DNA from 2 places in the Pseudomonas oryzae genome. Region 2 is predicted to be linked to the other one. Evidence: riboswitches for the same ligand, from Rfam matches in the RefSeq annotation. Region 2 holds a riboswitch; the other holds the start of a gene.
What was found. A riboswitch is a leader RNA that binds a small molecule or an ion and turns the genes downstream of it on or off. The one in region 2 is predicted to bind cobalamin.
Positions count from the first base shown of each region.

Region 1 (4,775 bases), 1.3 Mb from region 2:
GCAGCTGACCGCGGTGCAGCGCGGTCAGGTCTGGGAGGTGCCCGACGAGGGCATCGAGCGGCCGAGCTTCCAGATGCTCGCCGCCACCGAGAAGCTGTGCGCGCTGCTGGATACGGCGCGCTGAAAACGACGAGGCCCCGCAGTGCGGGGCCTCGTCGTTCCTGGCCGGACTCAGAAGCGGTAGCCGACGCTCAGCTGCACGTCTTCCTCGGGGGCCGGGTAGAGCGCCTTGTTGCCTGGCGCCCACACGGAGTAGTTGGCGAAGGCGTCGTACTGCTTGCCGGTCAGGTTGTTGACCCGCAGCTTGCTGGTGAACTGGCGATAGTCCCAGCTCAGCGCAGCGTTGAACACCGTGTAGCCGCCCTCGCGGGGCATGGCGTGGGCGTGGTCGCCGGACAGGTAGCTGGCGCCGGTGTACAGTGCTTCCAGATGGCCGTTGAGGCCCGGCAGGATCAGGTAGTCGAGCTGGGCACCGGCGCTGTGCCGCGATACGCCAGGTACATCGTTGCCCTTGAAGCTGCCGGCGCGGTACTCGGCGTCGGTGAAGCTGTACTGGCCGCTGACGCTCAGGCGCTCGGTCAGCTGACGCTGCGCCTCGAGCAGCAGGCCGTCGCGGCGGGTCTGGTCGAGGTTGATGTTGGCACCGAGGCCGAAGGGGCCGGGAGCGCTGGGGTCGTACATCAGCTCGTCGTCGAGGTCGAGGCGGTAGACGCTGAGCTGGTAGCGCTGCACGCCGTCGTCCCATTCCACGCCGCTTTCCCAGGACTCGCCGGTCTGCGGCGCGAGGAACTCGACGCCAGGGCTGGTCCAGCCGTTCTCGTCGATGTTGGCCCAGCGCAGCACGTCCTCGCGCCTGAGGAACACGCGGGTCTGTGCGTCGGCCTGCCAGCTCAGGCCGACGCTGCTGCTGCCTTCGCGGTCGGTATGGGTCTTGCCGACCGCATGGTTGCGATCCTCGGCCTCGCTGGCGCGGTAGCCGAGGGTCAGGGTCAGATCATGGCCGAGTGGCTGGCTGAGCTGGGTGTACCAGTCGCGCAGGGTCTGACGGAAGTCGGTGCCCCAGGACGCCTGGTAGTCGCTGGTGATGTGGTCGTGGCCGAGCAGCCACTCGCTGCGCCCCAGGCCGCTGTCCCAGCGCGCGGTCAGGCGCGGACTGAAGCTTTCCACGCGGGTGCCCTGGGTGAACGGCGAGCTGCCCCAGGCGCTGTTGTAAGCGCCGACGCCATCCTGGTCGCTGTGGCTGTAATCGAAGTCGGCAGCCCAGATCTCATCCAGGCGCTGCTCGGCGGCGAAGCGGTGCACCTGGGTCTGGCTGTCGTTGAAGCCGTTGGTATTGGCAGCGTAGCTGGCCTTGCGATCTGCGCGGCGCTCGGCCTCGCTCAGGTATCCGGGCAGGCGCAGCTCGTCGTCCACCGTCTGGTATTCGTACAGTGCCCAGCCCCGGGCGTGATCGTAGCGCAGGCGGCCGAAGGCGTTGCTGTAGTCGGCGTTGTTGTGGTCGCGGTAGTTGTCGGTGTGGCGGGTTTCGCCGCTGGCGTAGGCGGAGAAGCCGCCGCCGAGCTGCTGGAACACGTGGCCGCGGTAGGCCTCGAGGTCGTGGCTGCCCTGGGTGGTTTCCACGTAGGCCTCGTTGCGGCGTGGGGTGCGGGTGATGATGTTGATCACCCCGCCGACCGCCTGGTCGCCGTACAGCACGGTGCCGGCGCCGCGCAGGATCTCGATGCGCTCGATGTTGGCCAGCGGCACGCTGTTGAGGTCGGCGCCGGCCAGCGCCGGCTGGTTGAGACGGCGGCCGTCGACCAGGATCAGGGTGTTGTTCACCGCGTTTTCGCCGAAGCCGCGCAGGCTGGGAGTGGCGCGGCTGCCGTCGCCGATGACGTCGCGCAGCTGCACGCCGGCCTGGTTGCGCAGCACGTCGACCAGGTGTTGGGCGCCGCTGCGTTCGATCTCGGCGCGCTTGATCACCCGCACGCTGGCCGGGGCCGGCTGTTCCAGCGGGGTGGCGCGGGTGACGATCAGCGGCTGGACGTCGTCGGCGGGCTCGCCGGCCAGGGCCAGGGTGGGCGCCAGGGCTACGGCCAGCGCCAGACGGGAAAGCTTCATGGGAAGTCCTCAAAAGTGGAAGGCAGACTTTCGAGGAGGGCAGGAGACAGAGACGCGCCGCGGCGCGCGACTGACGGTGCGGCCCTCCGCAACACCTGTCGAATCCGTCCGGGCCGGTCTCCGGGCTGTCGACCCTTGGCCCGCCTTCCCGGGAAATCCCAGTGGCCGTTGGGCAAGGTTGCAGGCCTCGGGCCTGCGGTCGATTACCGTTGCGGGGGCAGCGCCGGCCTTGCTCGCATGGAGCGCACCGGCTTCCCGTTTAACGCAGGCTGATGGCCCGCGCACCCTGACGAAAAGCAAAACGCCGCGCACCTTAGTGCGCGGCGTCCTGAAACTCAAGCATCTTTCAGACCGCTTGTCTTGAATTTCCTTCAAGCAGCGCCAGCCGCGTCCGCACCGCGGTTTCGATGCCGGCGGCATCCAGGCCGCACTCGGCGAGCATCTCCGCCGGCTTGGCATGCTCGACGTAGCAGTCGGGCAGGCCGAGCTGCAGCAGCGGACGGACGATGGCCTCGCGGGCGAGGAACTCGGCGACCGCCGAACCGGCACCGCCCATGATGGCGTTCTCCTCGACGGTGACCAGCAGCTCGTGGCTGGCGGCCAGCTCGCGCAGCAGCGCTTCGTCCAGCGGCTTGACGAAGCGCATGTCGACCACCGTGGCGTCGAGCCGCTCGGCGACCTGCAGGGCCTCGCTCAGCTGCACGCCGAACACCAGCAGGGCGACGCGGCGGCCCTGGCGGCGCAGCACGCCCTTGCCGATCTCCACCGTCTGCAGCTCCGGCGCGATCGGCGTGTTGGGCCCCGAGCCGCGTGGGTAGCGCACCGCCGCCGGGCCGCTGTACTGGTAGCCGGTGGTGAGCAGCAGGCGCAGCTCGTTCTCGTCGCTGGGGGTCATGACGAGCATGCCGGGGATGCAGCGAAGGTAGGAGAGGTCGAAGCTGCCGGCGTGGGTCGGCCCGTCCTCGCCGACCAGGCCGGCGCGGTCGATGGCGAACAGCACGTCGAGGTCCTGCACGGCGACGTCGTGGATCAGCTGATCGTAGGCGCGCTGCAGGAAGGTCGAATAGATCGCCACCACCGGCTTGGCGCCTTCGCAGGCAAGGCCGGCGGCCAGGGTCACCGCGTGCTGCTCGGCGATCGCCACGTCGAAGTAGCGCTCGGGATAGCGGTCGGCGAAGGCCACCAGGTCGGAGCCTTCCTTCATCGCCGGGGTGATGCCGATCAGCCGCGGGTCCTGCTCGGCCATGTCGCACAGCCACTGGCCGAACACCGCCGAGTACTTCGGCCCGGACGGCTTCTTCGCGGCCTGCTGGCTGCCGATCTCCAGCTTGCTGATCGCGTGGTAGCCGATCGGGTCGGCCTCGGCCGGGGCGAAGCCCTTGCCCTTCTTGGTGACGATGTGCAGGAACTGCGGGCCCTTGAGCTCGCGCATCTTGCGCAGGGTGGCGATCAGGGTCGGCAGGTCGTGACCGTCGATCGGGCCGATGTAGTTCCAGCCCAGCTCCTCGAACAGGGTGCCGGGCACCAGCATGCCCTTGGCGTGCTCCTCGGTGCGCCGGGCGATCTCCCAGGCGCCGGGAATGCGCGAGAGGATCTTCTTGCTGCCCTCGCGCATGCTGGCGTAGGTGCGGCTGGAGAGGATCTTGGTCAGGTAGTTGTTCAGCCCGCCGATGTTGCGCGAGATCGACATGTCGTTGTCGTTGAGCACCACCAGCATGTCGGCCTTGACCTCGGGCGCATGGTTGAGCGCCTCGAAGGCCATGCCGGCGGTCAGTGCGCCGTCGCCGATCACCGCCACGGTGCGCCTGTCGTTGCCCTGCAGGCGGTTGGCCAGCGCCATGCCCAGCGCGGCACTGATCGAGGTGCTCGAGTGGCCGACGCCGAAGGTGTCGTACGCGCTCTCGCTGCGCCGCGGGAAGGCGGCCAGGCCGCCCTTCTGGCGCAGGGTCGCCATCTGCTCGCGGCGCCCGGTGAGGATCTTGTGCGGGTAGGCCTGGTGGCCGACGTCCCACACCAGGCGGTCTTCCGGGGTGTGGTAGACGTGGTGCAGGGCGATGGTCAGCTCGACCACGCCGAGGCCGGCGCCGAAGTGCCCGCCGGTGCGCGCCACGGTGTAGAGCAGGTACTGGCGCAGCTCGTCGGCCAGGGTATCCAGCTCGGCTTCGCTGAGGGCGCGCAGCGCGGCGGGGCTGTCGATACGGTCGAGCAGGGGCGTGTCGGGCCGCTGGCGGGGGAACTCGTGCAGCGTCTTGGGCATCGGACGTACTACGGCAATCGGCAAAGGATGGGCGAGTTTACCCGAAGCGGCCGGGGCGCCCAAGCAAGCGAAGGTCGAGGAGTGACGGGATTGTTACACGGCGTGCGCGGTGCGGCGGCCGGCTGACGGCGCCGCCTGCTCCGGCGCGGCCTGCGGTGGAAATCCGCGGCGCGGTTTCCACCCGCTCGGACGGGCCTCAGTGGCGACGTTCGACGATGTAGCGGGCCAGCTGGCGCAGGGCGTCGGCGCGCTCGTCGAAGTCGGTCAGCGCGGCCAGCGCCTGGTCGCGCAGTTCCAGGGCGTAGGCCTTGGCGGCGTCGAGGCCGAGCAGCGCTGGGTAGGTCGGCTTGTCGTTGGCCTGGTCCTTGCCCTGGGTCTTGCCGAGGGTGGCGGTGTCGCTTTCCACGTCGAGGAT
Region 1 covers NZ_LT629751.1:3,458,424-3,463,198, reverse strand. Annotated here, with positions in the region: gene BLT78_RS15550 (cobalamin-binding protein) at 1-124, shown strand, start outside; gene BLT78_RS15545 (TonB-dependent receptor family protein) at 172-2,103, opposite strand; cobalamin riboswitch at 2,198-2,407, opposite strand; gene dxs (1-deoxy-D-xylulose-5-phosphate synthase) at 2,450-4,360, opposite strand; gene ispA ((2E,6E)-farnesyl diphosphate synthase) at 4,557-4,775, opposite strand, start outside.
Region 1: another riboswitch for cobalamin. It lies ahead of BLT78_RS15545 (TonB-dependent receptor family protein); the one in region 2 lies ahead of cobW (cobalamin biosynthesis protein CobW).

Region 2 (4,775 bases):
GGTGCGGCGTAGCCAGAAGTAGAAGGCCAGGTAGCCGTGCGGCGGCACCAGGTCAGGGTCGTGGTAGACCGCGGCGGCGTCGAGTTGATAGCCGCGCGCCGGCTGGATGCCGACGAAGGTCTGGCCGAAGCGCAGGCCGGCGATCATCAGCCGGCCGCTGCGGAACATCGGATCCTGCTGCGGGCCGCCCCAGCGCTGCAGCACGGCTTCTCGGTTGGCAGCCGGCAGTTCATCGAAGAACTGCTGGTAGTCGGCCAGCGCCAGGCTCTGCGCGCAGGGACGCAGGTCGAGGTTGTCCAGGTCGTTGGTCACCCCGCCGAGCAACTGGTGGATCAGCGCGGTCCCGCTGTCCGGCAGGTCTTCGACCGGGTAACCCTGCTGCTCGAGGGCGCGCAGGATGTTCAGCGCGGCGGCCGGGGTGTCCAGGCCGACGCCGTTGCCGATGCGTCCGTCGCGGGTCGGGTAGTTGGCCAGCACCAGGGCGACGCGCTTGGCGGCGTTGGGCCGGCGCGCCAGTTCGCACCAGCGGCGCGCCAGCTCGGCGATGAAGTCCATGCCCGGCAGGTGGGCGTGGTAGCAGACCACGTCGCTCTGGCTGCGCTCGCTGCGCCAGGCCAGGCCCTTGAAGCTGATCGGCCGGGTGATCAGGCGGCCGTCCAGCTCGGGCAGGGCGACGTGCATGGCCAGGTCGCGCGTGCCGAGGCCCTGGGCGCTGGCCTGCCACTGTTGTTCGCTATCCAGGGCGCAGAGGGCCTGCAGGACGGGCACGTCGCGGCGGAAGGGGCGCAGCCCCGGCGCTTCCGGGTTGCTCATGGCAAAGCCGGTGGTGTTGAGGATCACGCTGGCGCCGGCCTGGTCCAGCCAGTCCTCGACCCGGGCGAGGCACGCCGCTTCCTTGAGGCTGGCCACGGCGATCGGCAGCGGGTTGAGGCCCTGCATCTGCAGGCGTTCGCAAAAGGCGTCGACGAAGGCGGTGTTCGCCGCCTGCACGTGGGTGCGGTAGAACAGCAGCGCCGCCACCGGCCGGTCCGCCTGCCAGTCGGCGCGCCAGTGATCGAGCGCGGCGTCGCTGTGGCGCGGGTGATGGATGCCGACGCGGGGCAGGGCGCGCGGCTCCCGCCAGGGGTAGTCGCGCTGCAGGTACAGGCTGGCGATGCAGTGGAAGAAGGCGCGGGCGTTGTTGACACCGCCCTGGCGCAGGTACTGCCAGAGCCGCTCGGACTCGGCCGCGGCGACGTTGCCCAGGCCGCTCAGCTCGGGATCGGGGCTGTCGTCGCCGGGCACCAGGATCAGCTTGGCGCCGCGCGCGGCCAGCTCGACCAGCCGCTCGATGCCGTAGCGCCAGTAGCTGACGCCGCCATGCACGGAAATCAGGATGACCTTGGCGTGCTGCAGCACCTGCTCGACGTAGAAGTCCACCGAGGCGTGGTTGGGCAGCTGCGCCGGGCTGGCCAGGCGCAGGCTCGGGTAGTCCTCGGGCAGCTCGCGGGCGACCGCGGCCAGCAACGACAGGTGCGAGTCGCCGGTGCAGAGGATCGCCAGCTCGGCCGGCGTCTGGCCGAGGTCGGCGATGCTGTCGGCCGGCAACGGGACGCCGGGCTGGGTGCGCAGCAGGTGCATGGGAGATCAGCCGGCCAGCGCCGCCTGCAGTTCGGCGGCGATGGCCGCCTGGTCCAGCGCCTGGCCGATCACCACCAGGCGGGTGAGGCGCGCCTCGTCGGCCTGCCAGGCGCGGTCGAAGTGCTTGTCGAAGCGCTGGCCAACGCCCTGCAGCAGCAGGCGCATCGGCTTGCCGGGGATGGCGGCGAAGCCCTTGATGCGCAGGATGCCGTGGCTGGCGACCGCGTCCTTCAGCGCTTGCAGCAGGCGCGTCTCGTCGGCCGCGGGCAGCTCCACGGCGAAGGAGTCGAACTCCTCGTGGTCGTGGTCCTCGTCCTCCTCGTCGTGGTGGGTGCGGCGGCCGTCGATGTGCAGCTCGGTCTCGCAGTTGAGGCCGAGCAGCACGTCCAGCGGCAGCTCGCCGCCGTGGGCCTCGACGACCTTGACCGCCGGCGGCAGCTCCTCGGCGACTTCCATGCGCACCGCGGCCAGCGCCTCGGCGTCGAGCAGGTCGGCCTTGTTGAGGATGACCAGGTCGGCGCTGGCCAGCTGGTCGGCGAACAGCTCGTGCAGCGGCGACTCGTGGTCGAGGTTGGGGTCCTGCTTGCGCTGGGCGTCGACCTGCTCGGGGAAGGCGGCGAAGGTGCCGGCGGCCACGGCCGGGCTGTCGACCACGGTGATCACCGCGTCGACGGTGCAGGCGTTACGGATTTCCGGCCAGTTGAAGGCCTGCACCAGCGGCTTGGGCAGGGCCAGGCCGGAGGTCTCGATGAGGATGTGGTCGAGCTCGCCGCGGCGGGCGACCAGCTCGCGCATCACCGGGAAGAATTCTTCCTGCACGGTGCAGCACAGGCAGCCGTTGGCCAGCTCGAAGACCCGACCGCTGGCTTCCTCTTCCGAGCAGCCGATCGCGCATTGCTTGAGGATTTCGCCGTCGATGCCCAGTTCGCCGAACTCGTTGACGATCACCGCGATGCGCCGGCCTTCGGCATGGCCGAGCATGTGGCGCAGCAGGGTGGTTTTGCCGGCGCCGAGGAAGCCGGTGACGATGGTGACGGGAAGTTTGGCGAGGGATTTCATCGAGGGCCCCGGAGCGTCGGTGGGAGTGACGGACGGGCAGGGGCGGGCCGCGCAGTCGAGCACGCGCAGGCCAAGCACCACCGGATCACCCCGCCCGGACAGTTGAAGTTCTTGCGAGGCAGGTCTCCTGGCTCACGGCTGGCGCATCGCGCATCCCCTTCACCTTCCCGCCGGCAGGCAGTGGTCCATCGAAGGGGCGTTGACCGTTCACAGTTGCGGGGGCAGCCACGGCTTCACCGTGTTCCCTCTTAGCTCCGGCCAGAGGGGGCCGGAGAACCTCGAAGGCGCGAAGGCTACGCAGTGGCTGCGGGCAGGTCAACCGTGGCGGTGGGGTAGGCGCATGAACAGTAGGGCGCCCGGTTCGCGGCGCGTAGAGGCGCATTCATCGGCTATGAGCCCGGAAACTTTTGCCAAGGCATCTTGCTGGGGTGGGCAGCCTCGTAGGGTGGGCTTTAGCCCACGCTGCCCTTTGGTGGGCTGAAGCCCATCCTACGGCCTCACGCAGGCATAACCGCTTCATTCGTCTAAAGGCCGCGCGCAGGCGAGTGAATTCTCCCCTGTATTCCCGGTCGGCCAACCGTCGCGGTTGACGCTGGCGGGGGCTGCGTGCTGTTCTAGAAAAAGCTGTTTCAGGTGTCTCGCGCCGCCGTGCGCGAGGTGAAACGGGAAGCCGGTGGGTCTCTGACGAGACGAGTCCGGCGCTGCCCCCGCAACGGTAAGCGATCGAAGGGTCATCCACGCCACTGTGCCTCGTGCATGGGAAGGCCGACCCGGTTCCTGCAAAGGCGTCGCAAGCCCGGAGACCGGCCTGAATCCTCGTTTGGCAACCCGCGGCGGGCGGGTGCGCGCCGGATCTGGCCCTGTGGGCCTGCTCGTGCTGCGTTCCTTCTGCGCCGTTTTTCACCTCATCAGAAGGTCAGCTCATGTCCAGCAGCGCACTATCGTCTTCCGCCTCCGTCACCCTCCCTCTCTCGCAACGCCTGCTCCTCGCCGTCGGCAGCTGCCTGCTCGGCGCGGCGCTGATCTTCGTCGCCGGCTTCTCGCACCTCGAAGTGGTGCACAACGCTGCCCACGACACCCGGCACAGCGCGGCGTTTCCCTGCCACTGAGCCATGCTCCCGCTCGGTAGGGGCGAATTCATTCGCCTTCGCGGGGGATTTTGGCGAATGAATTCGCCCCTACAGGCGCATGTGGTGGCTCTGTGCCATCGCGCCCCAGCCTCGAGAAGTTCTGTCGATGATCAAACGCATCGCCCAAACGGCCGGTTTCGCCGGCCTGTTCGCCGCCATCGTGCTGACCCTGCTGCAAAGCCTGTGGGTCAGCCCGCTGATCCTGCAGGCGGAAACCTACGAAACCGGCGCGAGCGCCGGACACGAGCCTGCCGCTGCTGAGGCTGCTCACGACCACGCGCATGCCGCCGGCCACGAGCACGGGGCAGAGGCCTGGGCGCCCGAGGACGGCTGGCAGCGCCTGCTGTCCACCGGGCTGAGCAATCTGGTGGTGGCGGTTGGCTTCGCCCTGATGCTGGCGGGCCTGTTCACCCTGCGCGCGCCGGGGCGCAGCTGGCAGGGGCTGCTGTGGGGGCTCGGCGGTTTCGCCACCTTCTCGCTGGCGCCGTCCGCCGGCCTGCCGCCGGAATTGCCGGGCACCGAGGCTGCCGATCTGCTGCTGCGCCAGTACTGGTGGCTCGGTACCGCCACGGCGACCGCCGTCGGCCTGGGCCTGCTGGCCTTCGGTCGCGACTGGACGTGGCGCCTCGCCGGCGTGCCCTTGCTGGCGCTGCCACACCTGGTCGGCGCGCCGCAGCCGGAGGTGCACGTGAGCCTGGCGCCGGCCGCCCTGGCGCAGGAGTTCGTCGTCGCCTCGCTGCTGACCAACGCGCTGTTCTGGTCCGCCCTGGGCCTGGCCGCGGCCTGGTTCCACAGCCGCGCGCGCAGCGCATGAGCGTGCGGCACGTCGTCGGCCTCGGCTGTCGGCGCGGCTGTTCGATGGGCGAGCTGCTGGAGCTGCTGGAGCAGACCTTGCGCCAGCAGGGCCTGCAGGCGGCTGACCTGGACTGCCTGGCCAGCAGCGCGCACAAGGCCGACGAAGCCGGC
Region 2 covers NZ_LT629751.1:2,176,450-2,181,224, reverse strand. Annotated here, with positions in the region: gene cobN (cobaltochelatase subunit CobN) at 1-1,620, opposite strand, end outside; gene cobW (cobalamin biosynthesis protein CobW) at 1,627-2,679, opposite strand; cobalamin riboswitch at 2,780-2,975, opposite strand; cobalamin riboswitch at 3,294-3,505, shown strand; gene BLT78_RS09670 (CbtB domain-containing protein) at 3,603-3,788, shown strand; gene BLT78_RS09665 (CbtA family protein) at 3,916-4,623, shown strand; gene BLT78_RS09660 (cobalamin biosynthesis protein) at 4,620-4,775, shown strand, end outside.